One region of the Chromobacterium fluminis genome, then DNA from elsewhere that is predicted to be linked to it. Evidence: riboswitches for the same ligand, from Rfam matches in the RefSeq annotation. Region 1 holds a riboswitch; the other holds the start of a gene.
The links. A riboswitch is a leader RNA that binds a small molecule or an ion and turns the genes downstream of it on or off. The one in region 1 is predicted to bind thiamine pyrophosphate.

Region 2: another riboswitch for thiamine pyrophosphate. It lies ahead of HA052_RS22345 (thiamine ABC transporter substrate-binding protein); the one in region 1 lies ahead of thiC (phosphomethylpyrimidine synthase ThiC).

Annotation. Positions count from the first base shown of each region.
Region 1 is NZ_JAAOMA010000009.1:125,350-130,439, reverse strand. Features, by position in the region: gene HA052_RS08775 (CNNM domain-containing protein) at 1-1,254, opposite strand, end outside; gene HA052_RS08770 (uracil-DNA glycosylase) at 1,358-2,080, opposite strand; gene HA052_RS08765 (rhodanese-like domain-containing protein) at 2,197-2,520, opposite strand; gene HA052_RS08760 (protein-L-isoaspartate O-methyltransferase family protein) at 2,520-3,179, opposite strand; TPP riboswitch at 3,273-3,423, shown strand; gene thiC (phosphomethylpyrimidine synthase ThiC) at 3,507-5,090, shown strand, end outside.
Region 2 is NZ_JAAOMA010000046.1:1,609-6,698, forward strand. Features, by position in the region: partial or broken gene HA052_RS28030 (calcium-binding protein) at 1-164, shown strand, start outside; gene HA052_RS27440 (DUF1501 domain-containing protein) at 215-715, opposite strand; gene HA052_RS27445 (DUF1501 domain-containing protein) at 664-1,371, opposite strand; gene HA052_RS22340 (DUF1800 domain-containing protein) at 1,383-2,885, opposite strand; TPP riboswitch at 3,024-3,118, shown strand; gene HA052_RS22345 (thiamine ABC transporter substrate-binding protein) at 3,169-4,185, shown strand; gene HA052_RS22350 (GNAT family N-acetyltransferase) at 4,182-4,730, shown strand; gene HA052_RS22355 (ABC transporter permease) at 4,730-5,090, shown strand, end outside.

The sequences.
Region 1 (5,090 bases):
TACCCGGGTCTTGTCCATGTCCACCACTTCAAAGCCGAAGCCGTTCCAGTCGAAACGGTCGGTGACGCTGGGCACCCGGCCCAGCTGGAACATCACCATGCCGCCCAGGGTGTGGATATTGCCGCCGGCTTCGCCCGGCAGTGCCTCGTCTATGTCGAAAAACTCCTTGAAGCGGTCCAGCGACAGCATGCCGTCTATCAGCCAGCTGCCGTCCTCTCGCTGGGCGATGTCGTCGTTTTCAGCGCTGATCGCCGGCATATCGCCGACGATGGCTTCCAGCACGTCGTTCATTGTCACCAGGCCTTCCAGCTCGCCGTATTCGTCCACCACCAGCGCCATATGATGGCGGGTTTGCTTGAACTGCTCCAGCAGCTGCATCAAGGTGATCTTGGCGGGCACGTAGAGCGGCTGGGACAGTTCGGCGGCGACGTCGGCTTGTTCCCCGGCCAGCATGCGGTCCAGCACGCGTTTGGCGTGCAGCACGCCGACGATTTGCTCGATGCTGCCGCGGCACACCGGGAAATGGTTGAAATGGTGGTTTTGCAGCAGGCGGTGGTTCAATTCGGGCGCATCTTCCAGATCCAGCGCCACGATGTCCTTGCGCGGCGTCATGGCCGCCGCCACCTTGCGGTTGTCCAGGCGGAAGATATTGGCCACCAGCTCCTGTTCGGCGCGGTCAAACACCCCTTCGTCCGCGCCTTGTTCCATCAGCACCCGGATTTCCTCCTCGGTGATGGACGGGTCGCTGCTCTTCTTGGCGCCTAAGAGCCGCAGCAGACCGTCGGTGCAGCGGCTCAGGGCCTGGACCAGCGGCGCGCTGAGCCGCGACAGCAGTAGCATGGGCCGCGCCAGCGTGGTGGCCACCGCTTCCGGGTTGAGCAGCGCCAGCCGCTTGGGCACCAGTTCGCCGAAGATCAGCGACAGCAGGGTGATGATGAACACCATCAGCGCCACCGACAGCGGCTTGCTGTAGGGCTCCAGCAGGGGATAGTCCTGCATCGCCCGGCGCAGTTGTTCGGACAGCGCGGCCTCGCCGTAAACGCCGGACAGGATGCTGATCGAGGTGATGCCTATCTGCACCGTGGACAGGAAGCGGCTGGGGTCGTTGGCCAGTTTCAGCGCGGCTTGCGCGCCGCGTTGGCCGTCGTCCGCGCGTTGCAGCAGGCGGACCTTGCGGGAAGAAACGATGGCGATTTCCGCCATGGCGAACAGGCCATTGAGCAGAATCAGACACAGCAGGACGAGAATTTCCACGGTGCTAACACGGGATAGAGGCGGGAGCCCTAGCTTAGGCCATGCCGGCGCGGCGGAAAAGAGTCAAACGGGCAGGAACGGGGACGCCTGCCCGTATTCTGGGTCAGAACAGATTGTTCTGCGACGCCGAGGCGCCCCACTCGACGGCGCCCCGGCCGCGCGACAACAGCCAGGCGTTGACTTGCGAAAAATGGCGGCAGCCGTGGAAGCCCCGGCTGGCGGACAGCGGCGAGGGATGCGCGGCGTCCAGCACCAGGTGGCGGCTGGCGTCGATGCGTTCGGCCTTGGTTTTGGCCCAATTACCCCACAGCAGGAACACGCAGCCGGCGCTTTGCGCGTTGACGGCGTCGATCAGTGCGTCGCTGACCATTTGCCAGCCCAGTTTGGCGTGGCTGCCGGCCTTGTCCCGCTCTACCGTGAATACGCTGTTGAGCAGCAGCACGCCTTGTTGCGCCCAGTGGGTCAGGTCGCCGCTATTGGGCACGCCGCAGCCCAGATCCGCCGCCAGCTCCTTGTACAGATTGCGCAAGCTGGGCGGCACCCGCACGCCGGGCGGCACGGAAAACGACAGGCCCATCGCCTCGCCGTCGCCATGGTAGGGATCTTGCCCCAGTATCACTACGCGGACATCGGCCGGCGCGGTGAAGGTCAGCGCGTTGAAGGTCAAGGGCGCAGGCGGGAAGAGGACTTTGCCCTGCGCTTGCTGAGCTTGCAGTTCCCGATCGATGCCGGCCAGTTGCTGTTGAATGGCCGGCGTTGACAGCACTTGCTCCCAAGCCGGATGAACGCGGGCCAGGGCGGGAGACAGGTAAGACAATGCTTGCATGGAAGATTACGACTCTTGCTATCGTGAGGAGGATTGGAATCCGGCAAGCCGGTTTCGTTCCATGAAAAAGCCGTTCCCGCAGGAACGGCTGGCGATGCGCGCTGATGGAGAACGTATCAGTAACGCGCCATTTGCGGGTCCACTTCCGCGGCCCAGGCTTCCACGCCGCCGGCCAGGCTCAGCACCTGTTCGAAGCCGGCGTCCAGCAGAAAGCGCGCCACATGCGCGCTGCGCACGCCATGGTGGCAGATCACCACGATGGGCGCGTCCGGCAGCTCGCTCATGCGCAGCGGGATCAGGTTCATCGGGATGTGCAACGAGCCGGGAATCATGCACAGCTGCACTTCCCACGCTTCGCGCACATCCAGCAGCACCGGGGACTCCGCGGCGGTGTCGGCCAGCGCCGCCGCCAGATCGCGGGCGCGGATTTCCTGAACCATCAAAACGCGAAGCGTTCCGGTTCCACCGCTTCCGCCTTGGCCAGGCGGGCGATACAGGTTTCGAACAGACCGGTTTCGCTGAAGCTGGCTTCGGTTTCGCGCTTGATCAGCTTGCAGGTCATCACCGGCAGATCGCCCGCCACCATGATCAGGCGGCCGCCCACGGCCAACTGGTCTTTCAGTTCCTGCGGCACTACCGGCAGCGAACCGCCGACCACGATCACGTCGAACGGCGCTTGTTGCGGCAGGCCCAGCACGCCGTCGCCTTCCACCAGAGTCACATTGGCGATGCCGGCTTGCTTCAGGTTGGCCGCCGCGGTTTCACGCTGGGCGGGGTCGATTTCCACGCTGTAAACATGTTGGCCCAGCTTGGCCAGCAAGGCGGTCAGATAACCGCTGCCGGTGCCGATTTCCAGGATTTTGTCCTGGGGCTGGACGGCGGCGTCCTGAGCCAGGCGCGCTTCCATTTTGGGCTGCAGCATGAAGCTGCCGTTGGGCAGCGGCAACTCGGTGTCGACAAAGGCCAGGCTGCGTTTGTCCGCGGCGACGAACTGTTCGCGTTTCACGTGAAACAGCAGGTCCAGCACATTAGTGTCAAGTACGTCCCACGGACGAATCTGCTGCTCGACCATGTTGAAACGGGCATTCTCAAAATCCATCAGCTCACTCCGGAGGGGCTTGTCGCCGCAAGAAAAACGCGGCGGCGTGTCATGACGATAACTTGCGATTATCCCACATTTGCCGTACCTTCACAGCATCGCTAGGGGTCCTGCGCGACGGTCGGCAAGATGATCCATATCCTTGAAAGGATAGGATAATCGTTAAAGATTGTTGCGCGGGTGAGAAACACCCTTGGAACCTGACCCGGATAATACCGGCGTAGGGAAGCGTAAGCTGCTTTTGGCCCGGTCTTGTCGGACTGATTCGCAGCCCGCCCAAGCGGCGGCCCGCTCCTTGCGCCATTCATCGACCAGGAGAACCGCCCGATGAACGCGCCCGCAACACCCAATCAAGCCATGGTGGTGGACACCGCCGCCATCCAGCCCTTGCCCAATTCCCGCAAGATCCACGTCGCCGGCAGCCGGCCGGACATCCGCGTGCCCATGCGCGAGATCAGCCAGAGCGACACGCCCACCCAGTTCGGTGGCGAGGCCAACCCCCCCATCACCGTCTACGACACCAGCGGCCCGTATACCGACCCGGACGCGCGCATCGATATCCAGAGCGGGCTGGCGCCGCTGCGCGCCGGCTGGATCGCCGAGCGCGGCGATTGCGAGCAGCTTGCCGGCTTGTCCAGCGAATACGGTCGCGCCCGCGAGGCCGACCCCAAGCTGGCCGAGCTGCGTTTCAACCTGACGCGCCAGCCGCGGCGGGCGCTGCCGGGCCGCAATGTCAGCCAGATGCATTACGCGCGCCGCGGCATCGTCACGCCGGAAATGGAGTTCGTCGCCATCCGCGAGAACCTGCGGCGTCGCGAATATCTGGACGCGCTGCGCGAAGCTGGCGGCAAGAACAGCCGGCTGGCGGAATTGATGACGCGCCAGCACCCGGGCCAGGCTTACGGCGCGGCGCTGCCGGAGGAGATCACGCCGGAATTCGTGCGCGCCGAGATCGCCGCCGGCCGCGCCATTCTGCCGGCCAACATCAATCACCCCGAATCCGAGCCCATGATCATAGGGCGCAACTTCCTGGTCAAAATCAACGGCAACATCGGCAATAGCGCGGTAACGTCTTCGATCAGCGAAGAAGTGGATAAGATGACTTGGGGCATACGATGGGGCGCGGACACCATCATGGATCTGTCCACCGGCAAGAACATTCATGAAACCCGTGAATGGATCATCCGTAATTCGCCGGTGCCCATCGGCACGGTGCCCATTTATCAGGCGCTGGAAAAAGTGGGCGGCAAGGCCGAGGACCTGAACTGGGAGATCTTCCGCGATACGCTGATTGAACAGGCCGAGCAGGGCGTCGATTACTTCACCATCCACGCCGGGGTCTTGCTGCGCTATGTGCCGATGACCGCCGGTCGCATGACCGGCATCGTGTCGCGCGGTGGCTCCATCATGGCCAAATGGTGTTTGGCTCATCACCGCGAGAACTTTCTCTACACGCATTTTGAGGATATCTGCGAGATCATGAAGGCTTACGACGTGGCCTTCAGTCTGGGCGATGGCCTGCGGCCGGGCAGCGTCTGGGACGCCAACGACGAGGCGCAGTTGTCGGAGTTGAAAACCTTGGGCGAACTGACGGAGATCGCCTGGCGGCACGATGTGCAGGTGATGATAGAGGGCCCCGGCCACGTGCCGATGCAGTTGATCAAGGAAAACATGGACAAGGAGCTGGAGTGGTGCCGCGAGGCGCCGTTCTACACCCTGGGGCCGCTGACCACCGACATCGCGCCCGGCTACGACCACATAACCTCGGCGATAGGCGCGGCGCAGATAGGCTGGTACGGTACCGCCATGCTGTGTTACGTCACCCAGAAGGAGCACTTGGGCCTGCCGGACAAGAACGACGTCAAGGAAGGCATCATCACCTACAAGCTGGCCGCGCATGCGGCCGACCTG
Region 2 (5,090 bases), on a different contig from region 1:
TCGAGACCCTCCAGTCCGGCGACGGCAAGGCCCTGGCGGCCAGCCAGGTGCAGGCGCTGGTCAATGCGATGGCGGCGTTCAACCCGCCGGCCGCGGGTCAGGTCAACCTGCCGGACAACTACCAGGCGGCCTTGCAGCCGGTGTTGGCGTCCAGCTGGAAGTAAATTGCTGAGTTGAGTGTTGTAGACGGCCGGCCCTGAGGGGCCGGCTTTTTTCATGTTTTGAGAATGGGAAGGGGGGCGAAGCGGCCGCCTAACACATTGTGGGCGTCCTTGCCCCACCAGCTTTGGATGGCGGTGGCGTAGATCTGGCGGAAGTCGATGGCGCAAGGCAGGTTGCCGTCTCCGACGCCTGCCAGTTGCGGGCTTTGTCCGTACAGCCCGCCGCGCACGCGCCCGCCGGCGGCGAAATGGACGTTGGCGGTGCCGTGGTCGGTGCCGCGGTTGCCGTTTTCGCGCGGGCGGCGGCCGAATTCGGCGTAGCTGAGCACCAGGGTATCGTCCCAGCGCCCTTGCGATTGCAATCGCGTGCGCAGCAGGGCGATGCCGTCGGCCAGCTCTCCCAGCAGCCGCGCCTGGGTGGGCAGCTGGTTGCCGTGGGTGTCGAAGCCGGTCAAGGTGATGCGGGCCACGGCGATGGATACGCCTCGCGACAGGGTGTCGGTCAGGGTGGCGACGGCCTGGGCGAAAGCTCCGGCCGGCCTGGGCGCTGCCATCGGCGAATCCGCCGCGGACACGGGTTTGGCCGGCTGGCCCAACTCGGCGGCGGCCTGGCGGATGTCGCCCTCCACTTTGAGAATATGGCCGAGCGCGCCGCTGCCGGCATGGCCCTGAGCGCGAAGTCTTGCGGGTTGTTCAGCACCACCGCGCGCGCGCCGCCGTCCAGCGGGCCCAGCGCCTGGCTGGACAGCACCACGCCGTCGGCTGCGAATCCGCGCGGCGTCGGCTGTTCGCGGAACAGCCGGCTCAGCCAGCCCTCGCTCAGGTATTGCTGGCTATTGGACGCGGTTTCCCAGATCTCGATGGAGCGGAAGTGCGATAGGTTGGGATCGGGATAGCCAACCCCCTGCAACACCGCCAACTCCTGCTGCTGCCATAGAGGGAGCAGGCCGGTCATGGCCGGGTGCAAACCCAGGCGTTCGTCCAGCGGCAGTACTTGTTCGCGGGGAATGCCGATGCCGGGGCGCAGCCGGTAGTAGTCGGCGCTGGCGTAGGGCACCACGGTATTGAGGCCGTCGTTGCCGCCCTTGAGCTCAATCAGCACCAGCAGGCGCTGATAGCCCTCCGGCGCCAGCGCCCAGCTCAGATTGGGCAGCACGGACACCATCAGGCCGCCGGCCATGGCTTTGAGAAATTGCCGTCGCTGGAACATGGCGGAACCTTTCAATGGACTTGGTATACCGGGTCCAGCAACAGCGGGGCGATGGCTTGCGCGCCGCTGAGGGATTCGGGCATAGGGTTGGCCGGCGGCAGCGCCAGCAAGAACTTGGCGGCGTCTTGAGCGCTGCCGATTTGGTAGACGGAGCTCCATTCGTCCGGCTGTAGTTTGAGCGAACGCAGGCCGGCTGCAGCCAGTCGATTGATGCGGGCCTCGCGGCCTTTCATTTCATCCATGCCGCCGTCCGGCAGCGCAAAGGCGTTGCGCGCAGGCGCGGCGTCGCGGGCGATGCGGTCCAGAAACCGTTTGCGGCTCAGCAGGGTGGCGCTGTTGATCCAGGCCTCGCCGCCCGGCCAGCCCTTGACGTTGGGCGGCGCGAACACATCCTGGCCCAGCTGGCGATTGAGACCGGCCAGCGCGCGCCAGTCCGGTGGGCTGAGATTGAAGGTGACCAAGGTGCCGATGGTCAGCTCCAGCGGCGATTTCACCAGCTGGCCCTGGCTGCTCCAGAACTGCGGGCTCAGTAGCAAGGCGCGCAGCAGGGGTTTGATTTCGTAGCGGCTGTTGCGGAAGCCGCCGGCTAGCCGCTTAACCGCGGCGGGGTCCGGCTTGGGCGAGACGAAAGCCTTCCACAGTTTGGCGGTGATGAACTCGGCGGTGGCCGGCTGTCGCAAGAGCAGGTCCAACACGGCGTCGCCGTCGAAATTGCCCCGCTGGCCGAAGATCAGTTTGTCGCCGTCGTCGTGCAAGCGCGGGCGGTTGACGAAGCGCTCGTCGCGATCCAGCCCCCAGCCGGTGAAGGCGCGGGCGGCCTCGCGGATGTCCTGCTCGCTGTAATGGCCTTCGCCCAAGGTGAACAGTTCCATCACTTCGCGCGCGAAGTTTTCATTGGGCTGACCCTTGCGGTTATTGGCGGTGTCCAGGTAGCGCATCATTGCCGGATCGCGCGCGACGGCGTGCAGCATGTCGCCGAAATTGCCCAGCGCGTAGTGGCGCAGCAGCAGGTTTTGCTGGTACATCAATTGCGGCGAGCGCACCTTGTCCAGCGCGGAGACAAAGTGGTTGTGCCAGAACAGAGTCATTTTTTCGCTGAGCGGCGATGTGGTGTAGCGCATCTCGTTCAGCCACCAGCCGCGTAGTTCCACCGCGTGCTCGGCGCGCCGCTTTTGCAAGGCCTTTTTCTCTTCTTCGCTGAGATTGGGCTGTCCCGGCCGCTCGAAGGCTTCGTCCACCCAGGCCGGCGGCGGCGTGGCGGCGCTAGCCTGGGTATTGGCCAGCAGCCGGTCCACCGCGGCTTCTTTGCTCAGCGGCGCGTACACGGTGATTTGCGCCGGGTTGGCGCCGAAGCCGGTGCGAGACAGCAAGTGGCGCGCGCCGGCGATGCCGATGCCGGCCTGGGCCAGCGCGGGCAAGCCGAGAACGGCCAGCAAGAGTCCGGCCTTGGCGGCGACGTGGATGGCGTTCGCCGCTTTTGTCAGCGGCCGGCAAAGGATTTGCAAGGGGTTCAAGCAGGGTCTCCCGGCGCGCCCGGAGCGGGCGCAAGCACATTCAGCTTAGAAGGCGCTTGTCATCGGCGTGTTAAGCCGCCGGCAGACTCTGTTAAAGAGTGTTGGCTGTCAGCGCGCGGCCGCTGCGGTATACTGGCGCGCTGTCACCAGGGGTGCCCGCGGCGCGGGCTGAGAAAATACCCTGCAACCTGATCTGGATCATGCCAGCGGAGGGAGCGTGATGCGCGGGCGCTGCCCGCATTCCGCTTGCTCCGGCCAATTGTCATTGTGTACGGAGATGTCCATGAAGTGTTTTCCCTCTTTAATCGCCGTCACGCTGGCGACGGTCAGTCTGGCCGCGTCAGCGGCCGAATTGCGTGTGCTGTCGCACAGCTCGTTCACGGTGTCCAAGCCTTTGCTTGCGGAGTTTGAAAAGCAGAACGGCGCCAAGGTGTCCATCATCAAGGCCGGAGACGCCGGCGAGATGCTGAACAAGCTGATCCTGACCCGGGCCAACCCCATCGCCGATGTGGTGTTCGGCATCGACAACAGCCTGATCGGCAAAGCTCAGCAGGCCGGCGTGCTGGCGCCGGTGCCGGCGGCGCTGGCTCAAGGCGGCAAGGCCGCTTTGCCGGGCGCGGTCAGCATAGATTACGGCTACGTCATGCTCAATTACGACAAGGCCTGGTTCGCTCAGCGTCAACTGGCCTTGCCCAAGACGCTGGAGGATTTGACCAAGCCGGCCTACAAGAACCTGCTGGTGGTGCAAAATCCGGCCACCTCCAGCCCGGGCCTCGCCTTCATGTTGTCCACCGTCGCCGCGATGGGAGAGGACAAAGCCTTCGCTTTCTGGGGCCGTTTGCGCGACAACGGGCTGAAGGTCAGCAAGGGTTGGAGCGAGTCCTACTACACCGATTTCTCCAAGAACGGCGGCAGTCGTCCGCTGGTGGTCAGCTACGCTACCAGTCCGGCCGCCGAGGTGTTCTACAGCAAGCAGAAACTGAGCGATGCGCCCACCGGCAATCTGCCCTTGAAAGGCGGCGTGTTCCGTCAGGTGGAGGGCGCGGCCCTGGTCAAGGGCGGCAAGGAGGCGGCGCTGGGCGAGAAATTCATCGCCTTCCTGCGCTCCGAGGCGGTGCAGAAGGATGTGACCACCACGATGTGGATGTATCCGGTGATGGACAAAGTGGCCTTGGACCCGGTTTACCGCTTCGCCGAGCAGCCGGCCGCGCACGACACCCCGGACAGCAAGGCGATCGCCGAGCGCTCCCGCCAATGGGTGTCGCGCTGGACTCGGGTAGTGTTGAAGGGCGGGCAATGATTCCGGACATCGAAACGCCGCGGCTGTTGCTGCGCCATCTGGACCCGCAGACGCTGTGGCTGTGCCTGGCCGGCCAACCGGAAACGGCAGCCGAGCTGCTGGGCGCGCCGCTGGCGGCGGAATGGTTGGACGAGCAGGACTTGATGAGCATGCGGCTGGACGACATCGAGCGCCAGCCCGACTACGCGCCCTGGTCGGTGCGCGCCTTGCTGCGCCGGGATGATCTGACGATGGTCGGCCACGCCAACTTCCACTCCTTGCCGGGCCATCCTTATCTGGGCGACTACGGCGATGTGGAGCTGGGTTACACGATTTACCCGGCTTATCGCCGCCAAGGCTACGCCCGCGAAGCGGTACTGGCGATGGGCGCCTGGGCGGCCCGGGCCGGCGCGCCGCGGCTGGTGCTGTCCATCGCGCCGGACAACCTGCCTTCACAACGTTTGGCCGCGGATCTGGGCTTCGCCAAGGCGGGTCAAAGCGAGGACGAAGACGGGGTGGAGGATGTGCTGACCGCCTGCTGGCCGTTGAAGGGAACGCCGTCTTGATGTTGAGCCGTAGGAGCCGCCTATTGCTGGCGGCGCCCCCTTTGCTGTTTTTGCTGGCCATGTCCGCCTTGCCGTTGGCGCGCTTGTTGCAGGAGGGCGGAGAGCCGCTGTCCTTCGATTTGCTGAACGATCCCTATCTGCGTTGGCGCATGTTGTGGTCGGTATTGCAGGGCGTGGCGACTTGCGCGCTGGCCTTGTTGCTAGGCGTGCCGGCGGCGTGGGCGCTGGCTCGATTCCGTTTCGCCGGACGCGGCCTGGTGCTGCGCCTGCTGATGTTGCCTTTTGTGATGCCCACCCTGGTCGCCGGCGTCGGGGTGCTGGCGCTGTTCGGCCCGCGGGGTTTGAGCGGGCTAAACCTGC